DNA from 2 places in the Streptomyces saintjeani genome. Region 2 is predicted to be linked to the other one. Evidence: riboswitches for the same ligand, from Rfam matches in the RefSeq annotation. Region 2 holds a riboswitch; the other holds the start of a gene.
What was found. A riboswitch is a leader RNA that binds a small molecule or an ion and turns the genes downstream of it on or off. The one in region 2 is predicted to bind S-adenosylmethionine.
Positions count from the first base shown of each region.

Region 1: it holds a riboswitch for S-adenosylmethionine, as region 2 does, so the genes downstream of both, thrC (threonine synthase) here and ACQCO7_RS11380 (aminotransferase class V-fold PLP-dependent enzyme) in region 2, are expected to answer to the same signal.

Region 1 is NZ_CP189624.1:4,220,076-4,225,999, reverse strand. Features, by position in the region: gene ACQCO7_RS19055 (alpha,alpha-trehalose-phosphate synthase (UDP-forming)) at 1-614, opposite strand, end outside; gene ACQCO7_RS19050 (glucosyl-3-phosphoglycerate synthase) at 727-1,671, opposite strand; SAM riboswitch class I at 1,837-1,984, shown strand; gene thrC (threonine synthase) at 2,002-3,297, shown strand; gene ACQCO7_RS19040 (MoaD/ThiS family protein) at 3,294-3,569, shown strand; gene ACQCO7_RS19035 (cold-shock protein) at 4,014-4,217, shown strand; gene groL (chaperonin GroEL) at 4,806-5,924, shown strand, end outside.
Region 2 is NZ_CP189624.1:2,550,236-2,556,159, forward strand. Features, by position in the region: gene ACQCO7_RS11370 (rhomboid family intramembrane serine protease) at 1-646, shown strand, start outside; gene ACQCO7_RS11375 (Lrp/AsnC family transcriptional regulator) at 643-924, shown strand; gene ACQCO7_RS11380 (aminotransferase class V-fold PLP-dependent enzyme) at 921-2,264, opposite strand; SAM riboswitch class IV at 2,306-2,422, opposite strand; gene trpD (anthranilate phosphoribosyltransferase) at 2,603-3,667, opposite strand; gene qcrB (cytochrome bc1 complex cytochrome b subunit) at 3,809-5,449, opposite strand; gene qcrA (cytochrome bc1 complex Rieske iron-sulfur subunit) at 5,446-5,924, opposite strand, start outside.

The DNA of each region.
Region 1 (5,924 bases), 1.7 Mb from region 2:
GTGAGGAACCCCAGCTGGTCGGCGGAGAGCATGCTGGTCAGGAGCTGCGTACGGATGTCGTCGGGAAGCAGCGCGAAGTAGTCCGGCGGAGCCCAGGGTGTGTGCGAGAAGTGACCGATCCGCAGATCGGGCCGCAACTCCCGCAGCATGCCCGGCACGAGGCACAGGTGGTAGTCCTGTACGAGTACGGCGGCCCCCTCGGCCGCCCCCTCCGCCAGCGCCCGCGCGAACGCCCGGTTGTACGCCTCGTACGACACCCACTGCCGTCTGAACTCCGCGTCGAACACGGGCTCCAGCGGCGTCTGGTACAGCATGTGGTGGACGAACCACAGCACGGAGTTGGCGATGCCGTTGTACGCGTCGGCGTGCACGTCGGCGGGGATGTCGAGCATCCGCGTCCCCGGCTCGCCGACCCCTCGCCGTACGGCCTCACGGTCCCCGTCGGACAGCGCGCTGCACACCCACAGCGCACCGGAGTCCGGGTCGATCGCGGAGAGCCCGGAGACGACCCCGCCGCCGCCGCGCCTGGCGTGCAGCGCGCCGTCGTCGCCGACGGAGTAGGAGACGGGGCCCCGGTTGGAGGCGACGAGCACACGCGAAGCACCGAACGTCATACGCCCAACCTAGCCAGGCGCTGCGCTGCTCAAACGTTCGGAACGTATACGTGGCATGGGACTCAGGGGTATGCAGCCCTCAAGTACTAACCGGTTACACCCCGGGAGCCACTCACGCGACCTTCCGCCTCGCGTACTCCGCGATCTCCACCATCGGCGGCCTCTCCTCGGTGTCCACCGAATACGTCCGCGCCTCGAACCCGCCCTCGCTCCGCTCGAACTGGGTCAGCGCCGGACGGATCAAGTGCCCACGCGCCAGCCGCAGTTGGGCCGTACGGTAGATCGCCGCGGACATCCGCCCCAGCGCCTGCCCGTCCTGGTGACGATGCTTGCGGACCCCGATGTCGACCTGGGCCAGGGCGTCGAGGCCGACCAGATGCAGGGCGTCGACCAGCATGCCCAGCTCGACCCCGTACCCCACCGGGAACGGAAGCTGCTCCAGCAGACTGCGCCGGGCCGCGTACTCGCCCCCCAACGGCTGCACGAACCCGGCGAGTTGAGGCCAGTGCATGTTCAGCAGCGGGCGCGCCATCAGCTCCGTCACCCGCCCGCCCTGCCCCGACGCGCCGGCGAGGGGGCGGTCGTACATGCCCTTCACCAGATCGACGTCCGGATCGGTCAGCAGCGGACCCACGATCCCGGAGACGAAGTCGGAGGAGAAGTCGCGCAGGTCCGCGTCGATGAAGCAGACGATGTCGCCGGTGGTGGCGAGCAGGGACCGCCAGAGGACCTCGCCCTTGCCGGGGACGGCGGGGATGCGGGGCAGGATCGCGTCGCGATGGACGACGCGGGCCCCCGCCGAGGCCGCGACGGACGCTGTACGGTCCGTCGAGCCGGAGTCGACGACGACGAGCTCGTCGACGAGCGGCACCTGGAGCATCAGGTCGTGGCGGATGACCGCGACGATGTCACCGACCGTCGCCTCCTCGTTCAGCGCGGGGAGGACCACGGAGACGGTCAGCCCGGTGGCCCGCTTCGCCGCCATGATCCGGTGGAGGGGGCGGTCGGTCACCGACCAGGAGCGGGTGGCCAGCCAGCGCTCGGCTTCTTCCAGCACAGTCAGCGGCTCCTCACTGTCACGGTCACACTGCGACGTGTGATCCATCTCGCGCCTCGGACGACTATCTCAACTGTCGTGGCCTTCGGTTACAGTCTTGAACAACGCTGGTGACCATCGCATGTCGGGGACGCCTGGCGGACAGCTCCACCCATAACTTCATACCGCTCATCCAGAGGGGCAGAGGGATACGGCCCGATGAAGCCCCGGCAACCCTCCAGCCGGTCTCGTGCGTGATCACGCAGCGAGGCTCCCGGCTAGGGAAGGTGCCAAATCCGTCTCACGGCGAGATGCGTCGTGAGGAAGATGAGGAGAAAGGGCCTCGCCTCCATGGCTGTGCAGACGATCGCAACCACCGCGTCGACCTCCGAGAACACCGTCGACCTCGGTCCCGCAACGGCGCTGAGCTGCCGCGAGTGCGGCCACCGCGTCCCCCTCGGCCCCTTCTTCGCCTGCGAAGAGTGTTTCGGTCCCCTTGAGATCGCGTACGACTTCTCTTCGTACGACACCGAAGCGCTGCGAGCCCGCATCGCCGCAGGTCCCGCCAACATCTGGCGCTACGCCCCCCTACTCCCCGTACCCGCGGACGTAGCCGAGAAGCCGAACATCAACCCCGGCTGGACCAAGCTCGTCCAGGCCGACCGCCTCGCCGCCGAACTCGGCGTCGAGCAGGGCAAGTTGTTCGTCAAGGACGACTCCGGCAACCCCACGCACTCCTTCAAGGACCGCGTCGTCGCCCAGGCGCTCGAAGCGGCGCGCGCCTTCGGTTTCACCACCCTCAGCTGCTCCTCGACCGGCAACCTCGCGGGCGCGGTCGGCGCCGCAGCCGCCCGCGCTGGCCTGCGCTCCTGCGTCTTCATCCCGCACGACCTGGAACAGGGCAAGATCGTCATGGCCGCCGTCTACGGCGGTGAGCTGGTCGGCATCGAGGGCAACTACGACGACGTCAACCGCTTCTGCTCCGAGCTGATCGGCGACTCGGCGGGCGAGGGCTGGGGCTTCGTCAACGTCAACCTGCGGCCGTACTACGCCGAGGGCTCCAAGACGCTGGCGTACGAGATCTGCGAGCAGCTCGGCTGGGAACTTCCGGACCAGCTCGTCGTACCGATCGCCTCCGGCTCGCAGCTCACGAAGATCGACAAGGGGCTCCAGGAGCTGATCAAGCTGGGGCTCGTCGCGGACAAGCCGTACAAGATCTTCGGGGCGCAGGCTCAGGGGTGCTCGCCGGTGTCGGTCGCGTACAAGGCGGGGCACGACGTCGTACGGCCGCAGAAGCCGGACACGATCGCTAAGTCCCTCGCCATCGGGAACCCGGCGGACGGGCCGTACGTGCTGGACATCGCGCGGCGGACCGGCGGCGCCGTCGAGGACGTCACCGACGAGCAGATCGTCGACGCGATCAAGGTGCTGGCGCGGACGGAGGGGATCTTCGCGGAGACCGCCGGGGGCGTGACCGTGGGGGTCACCCGCAAGCTGATCGAGAACGGGCTGCTGGACCCGTCCCTCACGACGGTCGTCCTCAATACGGGTGACGGCCTCAAGACCCTTGACGCGGTCGCCGGGACCGGCCTGACCGCCACCATCCGCCCGACCCTGGACTCCTTCCGAGAGGCTGGCCTCGCATGAGCGTGACCGTTCGTATCCCGACCATCCTGCGTACGTACACCGGTGGAAAGGCCGAGGTGGCCGCCGAGGGCGGGACCCTCGGGGAGGTCATCGCGGACCTGGAGAAGAACCACACGGGGATCTCCGCGCGCGTCCTGGACGACCAGGGGAAGCTGCGGCGGTTCGTGAATGTGTACGTCAATGACGACGACGTCCGTTTCGAGCAGGGGCTGGAGACGGCGACTCCCGACGGCGCCGGCGTCTCCATCATCCCGGCGGTCGCCGGGGGCTGAGTTCGCCGGTTGACCTAATGTCATTACCGGCGGGTAGTAACCGTCAGTAACGCGTATTACTCATTGTTCATCGAATTGCCCTCTCTGCTTCGAAGCGGAGGGGGCAATTCTGTGTGGTTGAACGAGGTAGGGTTGGGGAACCCGCTTGCGCTCAGCCTTCTCGCATCCGACAAGAAACAGCCAAAGTGTGCGTCTCTTGCGTGGCATTTGCGGCATATGCCCGGCCCGACTTGCCCTGACCTCTGGTGAATTCTCACCACATTCCGGATCGCGTGCGTCCAGAATTCTCGTCCGATTGACCTGTTGCAGACGGCAGTTGGACAGATACATTCAGCCGCGGTCGACGCGTTCCGGCGCACGCCCCCAATACGGCAGGGGGGTGAGGTCTGACCCGGACCCACGAAGTGTGGGTCCGCGCAAGGGCCAGTAATAGGGGAGTTAGGCATGGCTCAGGGCACCGTCAAGTGGTTCAACGCGGAGAAGGGGTACGGCTTCATCGCGGTCGACGGTGGTGCGGACGTCTTCGTCCACTACAGCGCCATTCAGATGGACGGCTACCGCACCCTCGAAGAGGGCCAGCGAGTCGAGTTCGAGATCTCGCAGGGTCAGAAAGGCCCGCAGGCCGACATGGTTCGCGTCACCGCCTGAACATTCGACAAAAGGCCCGCACCTGTCCAGGGTGCGGGCCTTTTGTCGTGGGTGCTGGGGGTCGCCGGGCGAGGTGTGCTTTCAGGGGGCTCTGCCGATGTGCGGCTCCGCCGCGCGGGCGCGACGAGCCACGACGCGCCCGCGCTCGCCTGGCCGCTTCCCTGCTTGCTGCCGACGGCACCGGTCGGACGCCGAGCCGGTCCAGGTCTTTTAGGGGCGCGGGGAACTGCGCGACAAGCCACGACGCACCCGCAGCCGCCCACGCGCCACCACCCCCCACCCCCTTCGCCCCACCCCCGAATCCGCAACTTGCCAGTCCTCCCCCGCCACCCCCGTGACCCGCGCCCTCCCCACCCCGCAGCCCCCGCAAACCCCCACCCTCCACCCGTACGGCCTTGCACTCTCGGGGGTCGAGTGCTAATCATTGGCGTTAGCACTCTCCCTGTGAGAGTGACAACGAAGGACCGAGTCGGTGAGGTTCACGGCGAGGGTGGGGCAAGGGACCACCAGACCGCGGGACCGTCCGTCGCGGGCGCGGGCGCGGTCCATTTGCGGTACTCACCCCCAGTCCTGGAGGGACCACTTCACATGGCCAAGATCATCGCGTTCGACGAGGAGGCGCGGCGCGGCCTTGAGCGCGGTATGAACCAGCTCGCCGACGCCGTCAAGGTCACCCTCGGCCCCAAGGGCCGCAACGTCGTCCTTGAGAAGAAGTGGGGCGCCCCCACGATCACCAACGATGGTGTGTCCATCGCCAAGGAGATCGAGCTGGAGGACCCGTACGAGAAGATCGGCGCCGAGCTGGTCAAGGAAGTCGCGAAGAAGACGGACGACGTAGCCGGTGACGGCACGACGACCGCGACGGTCCTGGCCCAGGCACTGGTCCGCGAGGGCCTCCGCAACGTCGCCGCAGGCGCCAACCCGATGGCCCTGAAGCGCGGCATCGAGAAGGCCGTCGAGGCCGTCTCCGGCGCGCTCCTGGAGCAGGCGAAGGACGTCGAGACCAAGGAGCAGATCGCCTCCACGGCCTCCATCTCCGCCGCCGACACCCAGATCGGCGAGCTCATCGCCGAGGCGATGGACAAGGTCGGCAAGGAAGGCGTCATCACGGTCGAGGAGTCCCAGACCTTCGGTCTGGAGCTGGAGCTCACCGAGGGCATGCGCTTCGACAAGGGCTACATCTCGGCGTACTTCGCGACCGACATGGAGCGCATGGAGTCGTCCCTCGACGACCCGTACATCCTGATCGCGAACTCCAAGATCGGCTCCGTCAAGGACCTGCTCCCGCTCCTGGAGAAGGTCATGCAGTCGGGCAAGCCGCTGCTGATCATCGCCGAGGACGTCGAGGGCGAGGCCCTGTCGACCCTGGTCGTCAACAAGATCCGCGGCACGTTCAAGTCCGTCGCCGTCAAGGCGCCCGGCTTCGGCGACCGCCGCAAGGCGATGCTGAACGACATCGCGATCCTCACCGGCGGCGAGGTGATCTCCGAGGAGGTCGGCCTCAAGCTGGAGAACACCACGCTGGACCTGCTGGGCCGCGCCCGCAAGGTCGTCATCACCAAGGACGAGACGACGATCGTCGACGGCGCCGGGTCCTCGGACCAGGTCGCCGGCCGGGTCAACCAGATCCGCGCCGAGATCGAGAACTCCGACTCGGACTACGACCGCGAGAAGCTCCAGGAGCGCCTGGCGAAGCTCGCGGGCGGC
Region 2 (5,924 bases):
CGTCTTCGTCCTCGGGCCCGCGTCGGGGCTCAATCCCTCGTACGGCTCCGGCGAGGCGCTGGTCGCGGCGCAGCGGGCGTACTACCACCGCTGGGGGGTCGTGCCCGCCGGCCTCTTCGAGGGGTCGGCGCGGGCCGCGCTCACTCCGCTGACCGCGCTGTTCGTGCACGGCGGCTGGGTCCATCTGCTCGGCAACATGCTCTTCCTCTACGTCTTCGGGGCGATGACCGAGGAACGCATGGGGCGCGTCGAGTTCACCCTCTTCTACACCGGCTGCGGCTGCCTCGCCCTCCTGGGGTACGCGGCTGCCCACGCCGACTCCGCACAGTCCCTCGTGGGGGCGTCCGGAGCGATCTCGGCCGTCCTCGGGGCCTTCCTCTACCTCTTCCCCCGGGCGCGCGTCACCAGTCTTCTGCCGTTCCTCTTCTTCCTCCCCCTGCGCTTCCCCGCCTGGCTGGTCCTCCCCTTCTGGGCGGCCCTCCAGTGGCTCGCCGCGAACCACGCCGCCGACGGCCCCGGCGTCGCCTACCTCGCCCACGTCGTGGGCTTCACGCTCGGGTTCCTGTACGCGTGGGCGCGATTCACCCGTACGACTACAGTTGGGGCCGCCCCAGCACGCGTCCCCGAGGGAGAGAACCAGCCGTGATCACCGCGATCGTCCTGATCAAGACCAGCGTGGACCGGATTCCGGAGATCGCCGAGGAGATCGCCTCCCTGGAGAGCGTGAGCGAGGTGTTCTCGGTGACCGGGACGTACGACCTCATCGCGATGGTCCGGGTGCGGGAGCACGAGGATCTGGCCGACGTCATCCCCGGGCGGATCAGCAAGATCCCCGGCGTGGAGGCGACGGACACGCACGTCGCGTTCCGGACGTACTCCCAGCACGACTTGGAGGCCGCGTTCGCGATCGGCCTGGACTCCTAGGCAGCCGGCACGCAGCGGCCGTTCTCCGTCCGGTACGTCAGCTTCGCGCCCAGCGTCACCAGTTCGCGCACGGCCGCCACGAAGCGCTCCACGTGCTCGTCCGGGGTTCCCGCGCCGAAGCTCACGCGGATCGCGTTCAGGGACGTCGCCCCGCCGCACTCCCCCGCCCGCGCCGCCGTCGCGCCCAGGAGGCGGTCGACGAGGGGGTGCGCGCAGAACAGGCCGTCGCGGACGCCGATGCCGTACTCGGCGGAGAGGGCGGCGGCGAAGTGGGAGCTGTTCCAGCCGTCCACCACGAAGGAGAGGACGCCCACGCGGGGGGCGTCGTCGCCGAAGAGGGACAGGACGCGGACCTGGGGGACGTCCGCGAGGCCCGCGCGGACCGTGCGGATCAGGTGGTGCTCGCGGGCCACGAGGCTGTCGAAGCCCTCCTCCGTCAGCGCCCTGCACGCGGAGGCGATCGCGTAGGCGCCGATCACGTTCGGGGAGCCGGCCTCGTGGCGGGCCGCGTTCTCGTGCCACTCCACCTCGACCGAGCCGTCCGCGGCGCGGCTCACCCTGCGGCTGGCGCCGCCGCCCGCGAGGTACGGCTCGGCCGCGTGCAGCCAGTCCGTACGGCCCGCGAGGACGCCCGCGCCGAAGGGGGCGTACAGCTTGTGGCCGGAGAACGCGATCCAGTCGACGTCCAGGTCCTTCACCGACACGGGGTGGTGCGGGGCGAGCTGGGCCGCGTCCAGGACGATACGGGCGCCGTGCGCGTGCGCCGTCGCCGTCAGCTCGCGGACCGGCCACAGTTCGCCGGTGACGTTCGAGGCGCCGGTCACGCAGACGAGGGCGGGGGCCGTGGTGTCGCGGGCCGCCAGGGCCCGGCCGAGCGTCGCCACCGCCTCCTCGGGGGTGCGGGGGGCGTCCAGGTACGTCACGTCCCGGTGCTGCCAGGGGAGCAGGGACGCGTGGTGCTCGGTCTCGAAGACGTACACCTGGCAGTTCGCGGGGACCGCGCGCGCCAGCAGGTTCAGGGAGTCCGTCGTCGAGCGCGTGAAGATCAGCTCGTCGTCCTCGCGGCAGTCCAGGAACTCCGCGACCGTCCTGCGCGCGGCCTCGAAGAGGTCCGTGGAGAGCTGGGAGAGGTAGCCGGCGCCGCGGTGGACGCTGCCGTAGTACGGGGCGTACGCGGCGACGTCGTCCCAGACGCGCTGGAGGGCGGGGGCGCTGGCCGCGTAGTCGAGGGCCGCGTAGGTGACCTCGCCGCCGGTGACGAGGGGGACGGTGACGTCCCGGCCCAGCACGTCCAGGGGTGCGCAGAGGGTCTGCTCGGAGGCGCGCGTGATGACGGACATGGGGAAGTCTCCTCGACGACCAGGACCCCCGGTCTCAGGAGGGTCCGCGCTTGCCGAGGACCTTGCTGCCCACGGCCTGGTCTTCACCCGGGGCACCCCGCCACGGACGGAGGGTTGCCGGACAGTCGGCCGGGGCCTGATGACTGTCACTCATGACCTGGTTCAGAAAGTAGATGAGGTGATCGCGGGGGCGCAAGTTCTGTCCGGATCGCGGGACGCCTAATAGCTCGGGGGGAACTGTGGTGTGGCGGGTGCAGGGCCGTCGTGGTTGATCGCGCAGTTCCCCGCGCCCCTGAAGGACAGGCGGCTGGCGCCGCCTTGTCCTTCGGGGCGGTCCCCTACTTGTTCGTCGCCGCTACCCAGCGTTCCAGCGTCCTCTTCGCCTCGCCCGAGTCGATCGACTCCGCCGCCTTCGCCATGCCCTCCCGGAGCTGCTCGGCGAGGGTGCCCGTACCGGGGTTCAGGGCCACCAGGGCCGCTGCCGAGTTGAGGAGGACCGCGTCTCTGACCGGGCCCTTCTCGCCGTCGAGGAGGTTGCGGGCCACCTCGGCGTTGTACGCGGGGTCCGCGCCTCGGAGTGCCTCGATGGGGACCAGGCCGATGCCCACGTCCCGGGGGTCGAAGCTCTCCTCCGTGACCTTGTTGTCCCGGACCACCCAGACCCGGGAGGTCGACGTGGTCGTCAGTTCGTCGAGGCCGTCGTCTCCCCGGAAGACCAGGGAGGAGTTGCCCCGGTCCGCCAGGACGCCCGCGATCATCGGGGCCATGCGGGGGTCCGCCACCCCTACCGCCTGGGACTTCACCCGGGCCGGGTTCGTGAGGGGGCCCAGCGCGTTGAAGACCGTACGGATGCCCAACTGGCCTCGGGCGGCGGCGACATGACGCAGCGCCGGGTGGAACTTCACCGCGAAGCAGAAGGTGATGCCCGCCTCCTCGGCGACCTCCGCGACCCGCTTGGGCGTCAGTTCCAGGTTGACGCCCAGCTTCTCCAGGACGTCCGAGGCACCCGACGACGAGGACGCCGCCCGGTTGCCGTGCTTGACGACCTTCGCCCCCGTGCCGGCGACGACCAGCGCGGACATCGTCGAGATGTTGACCGTCTTCGCGCCGTCCCCGCCCGTGCCGACGATGTCGACCGTACGGCCGGACACCTCGATCGTGTTGGCGTGCTCGTACATCGCCCGGACGACCCCGGTGATCTCCTCGACCGTCTCGCCCTTGGCCCGCAGCGCCACCACGAACCCGGCGATCTGCGCGTCCGTGGCCTCGCCGCGCATGATGCGGTCCATGGCCCACGCGGTCGCGTCGGCGCTCTGGTCGTGCCCGGAGAGCAGCGCGTTGAGGACGGAGGGCCAGGAACGGCCCGCCGCGGTGTCGCCTCCAGCGGGGGTCACAGCGCTCATACGGCCGCTCCTGAGAGTCGTAAACCTAGGTTTGTTCGGTGTCGCCCCACCCTATCCAGCCCCGGGTAGCGCGAAGGCCCCGTCCGGGGTTCGGACGGGGCCTTCTGTGGCGACTTTCCCGGGCTCTACCCGGGGCTGGGATCAGTGGTGGCCGTGGCCGCTCGTGATCTCCTTGTACTCGTCGACGGTCGGCTTGGCGATCTGGCTGTCCTCGCCGTAGTACGACTCGCTGAGCTTGGCGCGGAGCTTCTCCGAGCCCTTGACCTTGCGCTTGACCCCGTTCTCGTCGGTGGTCGCGCCGATCGCGACGGGCTCGTACTGCTCGTGCGCGGTGAGCGTGTGCAGCTGCTCCTGGCTGAGCGGCTCGTGGATCTCGATGAACTCACCGTGCGGCAGGCGCTTGATCGTGCCGGTCTCGCGGCCGTGCAGCACCTTGTCCTTGTCACGGCGCTGGAGGCCGATGCAGATCCGCTTGGTGACGATGAACGCGAGGACCGGGAGGACGAAGAAGCCGATCCGGACGAACCAGGTGATCGCGTTGATGGAGAGGTGGAAGTGGGTGGCCCAGAGGTCGTTCCCACCGCCGATCAGCATCACGAAGTACGCGGTCAGCCAGGCCACACCGAACCCGGTGCGGGTCGGGGTGTTGCGCGGCCGGTCCAGGATGTGGTGTTCGCGCTTGTCGCCGGTGACCCAGGCTTCGATGAAGGGGTAGACGGCGATGGCGACGAGCACCAGCGGGAAGATCACGATCGGGATGAACACGCCCAGGACGAGCGTGTGGCCCGCGAAGTTGATCTCCCAGCCCGGCATCACGCGGACCAGACCCTCGGCGAAGCCCATGTACCAGTCCGGCTGGGCGCCCGTGGACACCTGGTCGGGACGGTAGGGGCCGATGGCCCAGATCGGGTTGATCTGCGCGATGGCCGCGATGACCGCGATGACGCCGAAGACCAGGAAGAAGAACCCGCCGGCCTTCGCCATGTACACGGGCAGCAGGGGCATGCCGACGACGTTGTTGTTCGTCTTGCCGGGACCCGCGAACTGCGTGTGCTTGTGGTAGAAGACCAGGATCAGGTGGGCCACCATCAGGCCGAGCATGATGCCCGGCAGCAGCAGGATGTGGACCGAGTAGAACCGGGCCACGAAGTCGCCGCCGGGGAACTCCCCGCCGAAGATGAAGAACGACAGGTACGTGCCGACCACGGGGATCGACAGCAGCACGCCCTCGATGAACCGCACACCGGTACCCGACAGCAGGTCGTCGGGGAGCGAGTAGCCGGTGAAGCCGGTGAACAGCGACAGCACCAGCAGCAGCCAGCCGAACAGCCAGTTGACCTCGCGCGGCTTGCGGAACGCGCCCGTGAAGAAGACGCGCATCATGTGGATCATCATCGCGGCGACGAAGATCAGCGCCGCCCAGTGGTGGATCTGGCGGATGAGCAGACCGCCGCGCACCTCGAACGAGATGTGCATGGTCGAGGCGAACGCCTCGCTCATCAGCTGTCCCTGGAGCGGGACGTACGGGCCGTGGTACTCCACCTCGTTCATCGACGGGTGGAAGAACAGCGTCAGATACACACCCGTGAGGATGATGATGATGAAGCTGTACATGCAGATCTCGCCCAGCATGAACGACCAGTGGTCGGGGAAGATCTTGCGCATGTTGGCCTTGGCGAGGGAGTAGATCCCCAGCCGGCCGTCGGCCCAGTCGGCGACGCGCTCGCCGGCCGGTGCCTTCCCGCGTTCGCGGGACTCCTCAGTGGACGTCGTGGTGCTCATCCGCGCTCCCAGAACGAAGGACCGACGGGCTCGTCGAAGTCGCCGAGCGCTTCAAGGTAGCCCTCGTCGTTGACGCCGATGCGCAGCTGCGGCAGGGCGTGGCCGGCGGGGCCGAAGATCACCCGGGCACCGTCGGAGAGGTCGAAGGTGGACTGGTGGCAGGGGCAGAGCGCGTGGTGCGTCTGCTGCTCGTACAGGGAGATCGGGCAACCGACGTGGGTGCAGATCTTCGAGTAGGCCACGATGCCGTCGTGCGACCACTCAAGCTCGCGCTTGTCCTTGATGTTCTCCGGCTGGATCCGGATGATCATCAGGGCCGCCTTGGCGATCTCCGTCTGGAACTCGTGGTCGTGCTCCTCCAGGCCCTCGGGCTTGGCGAAGGTCAGCGACCCGACCGCGACGTCCTCGGGACGCAGCGGCTCGTTCGTGTTCATGTTGACGAGGAGCTTGCCCTTGGCCCACAGCGTGGTGCGCA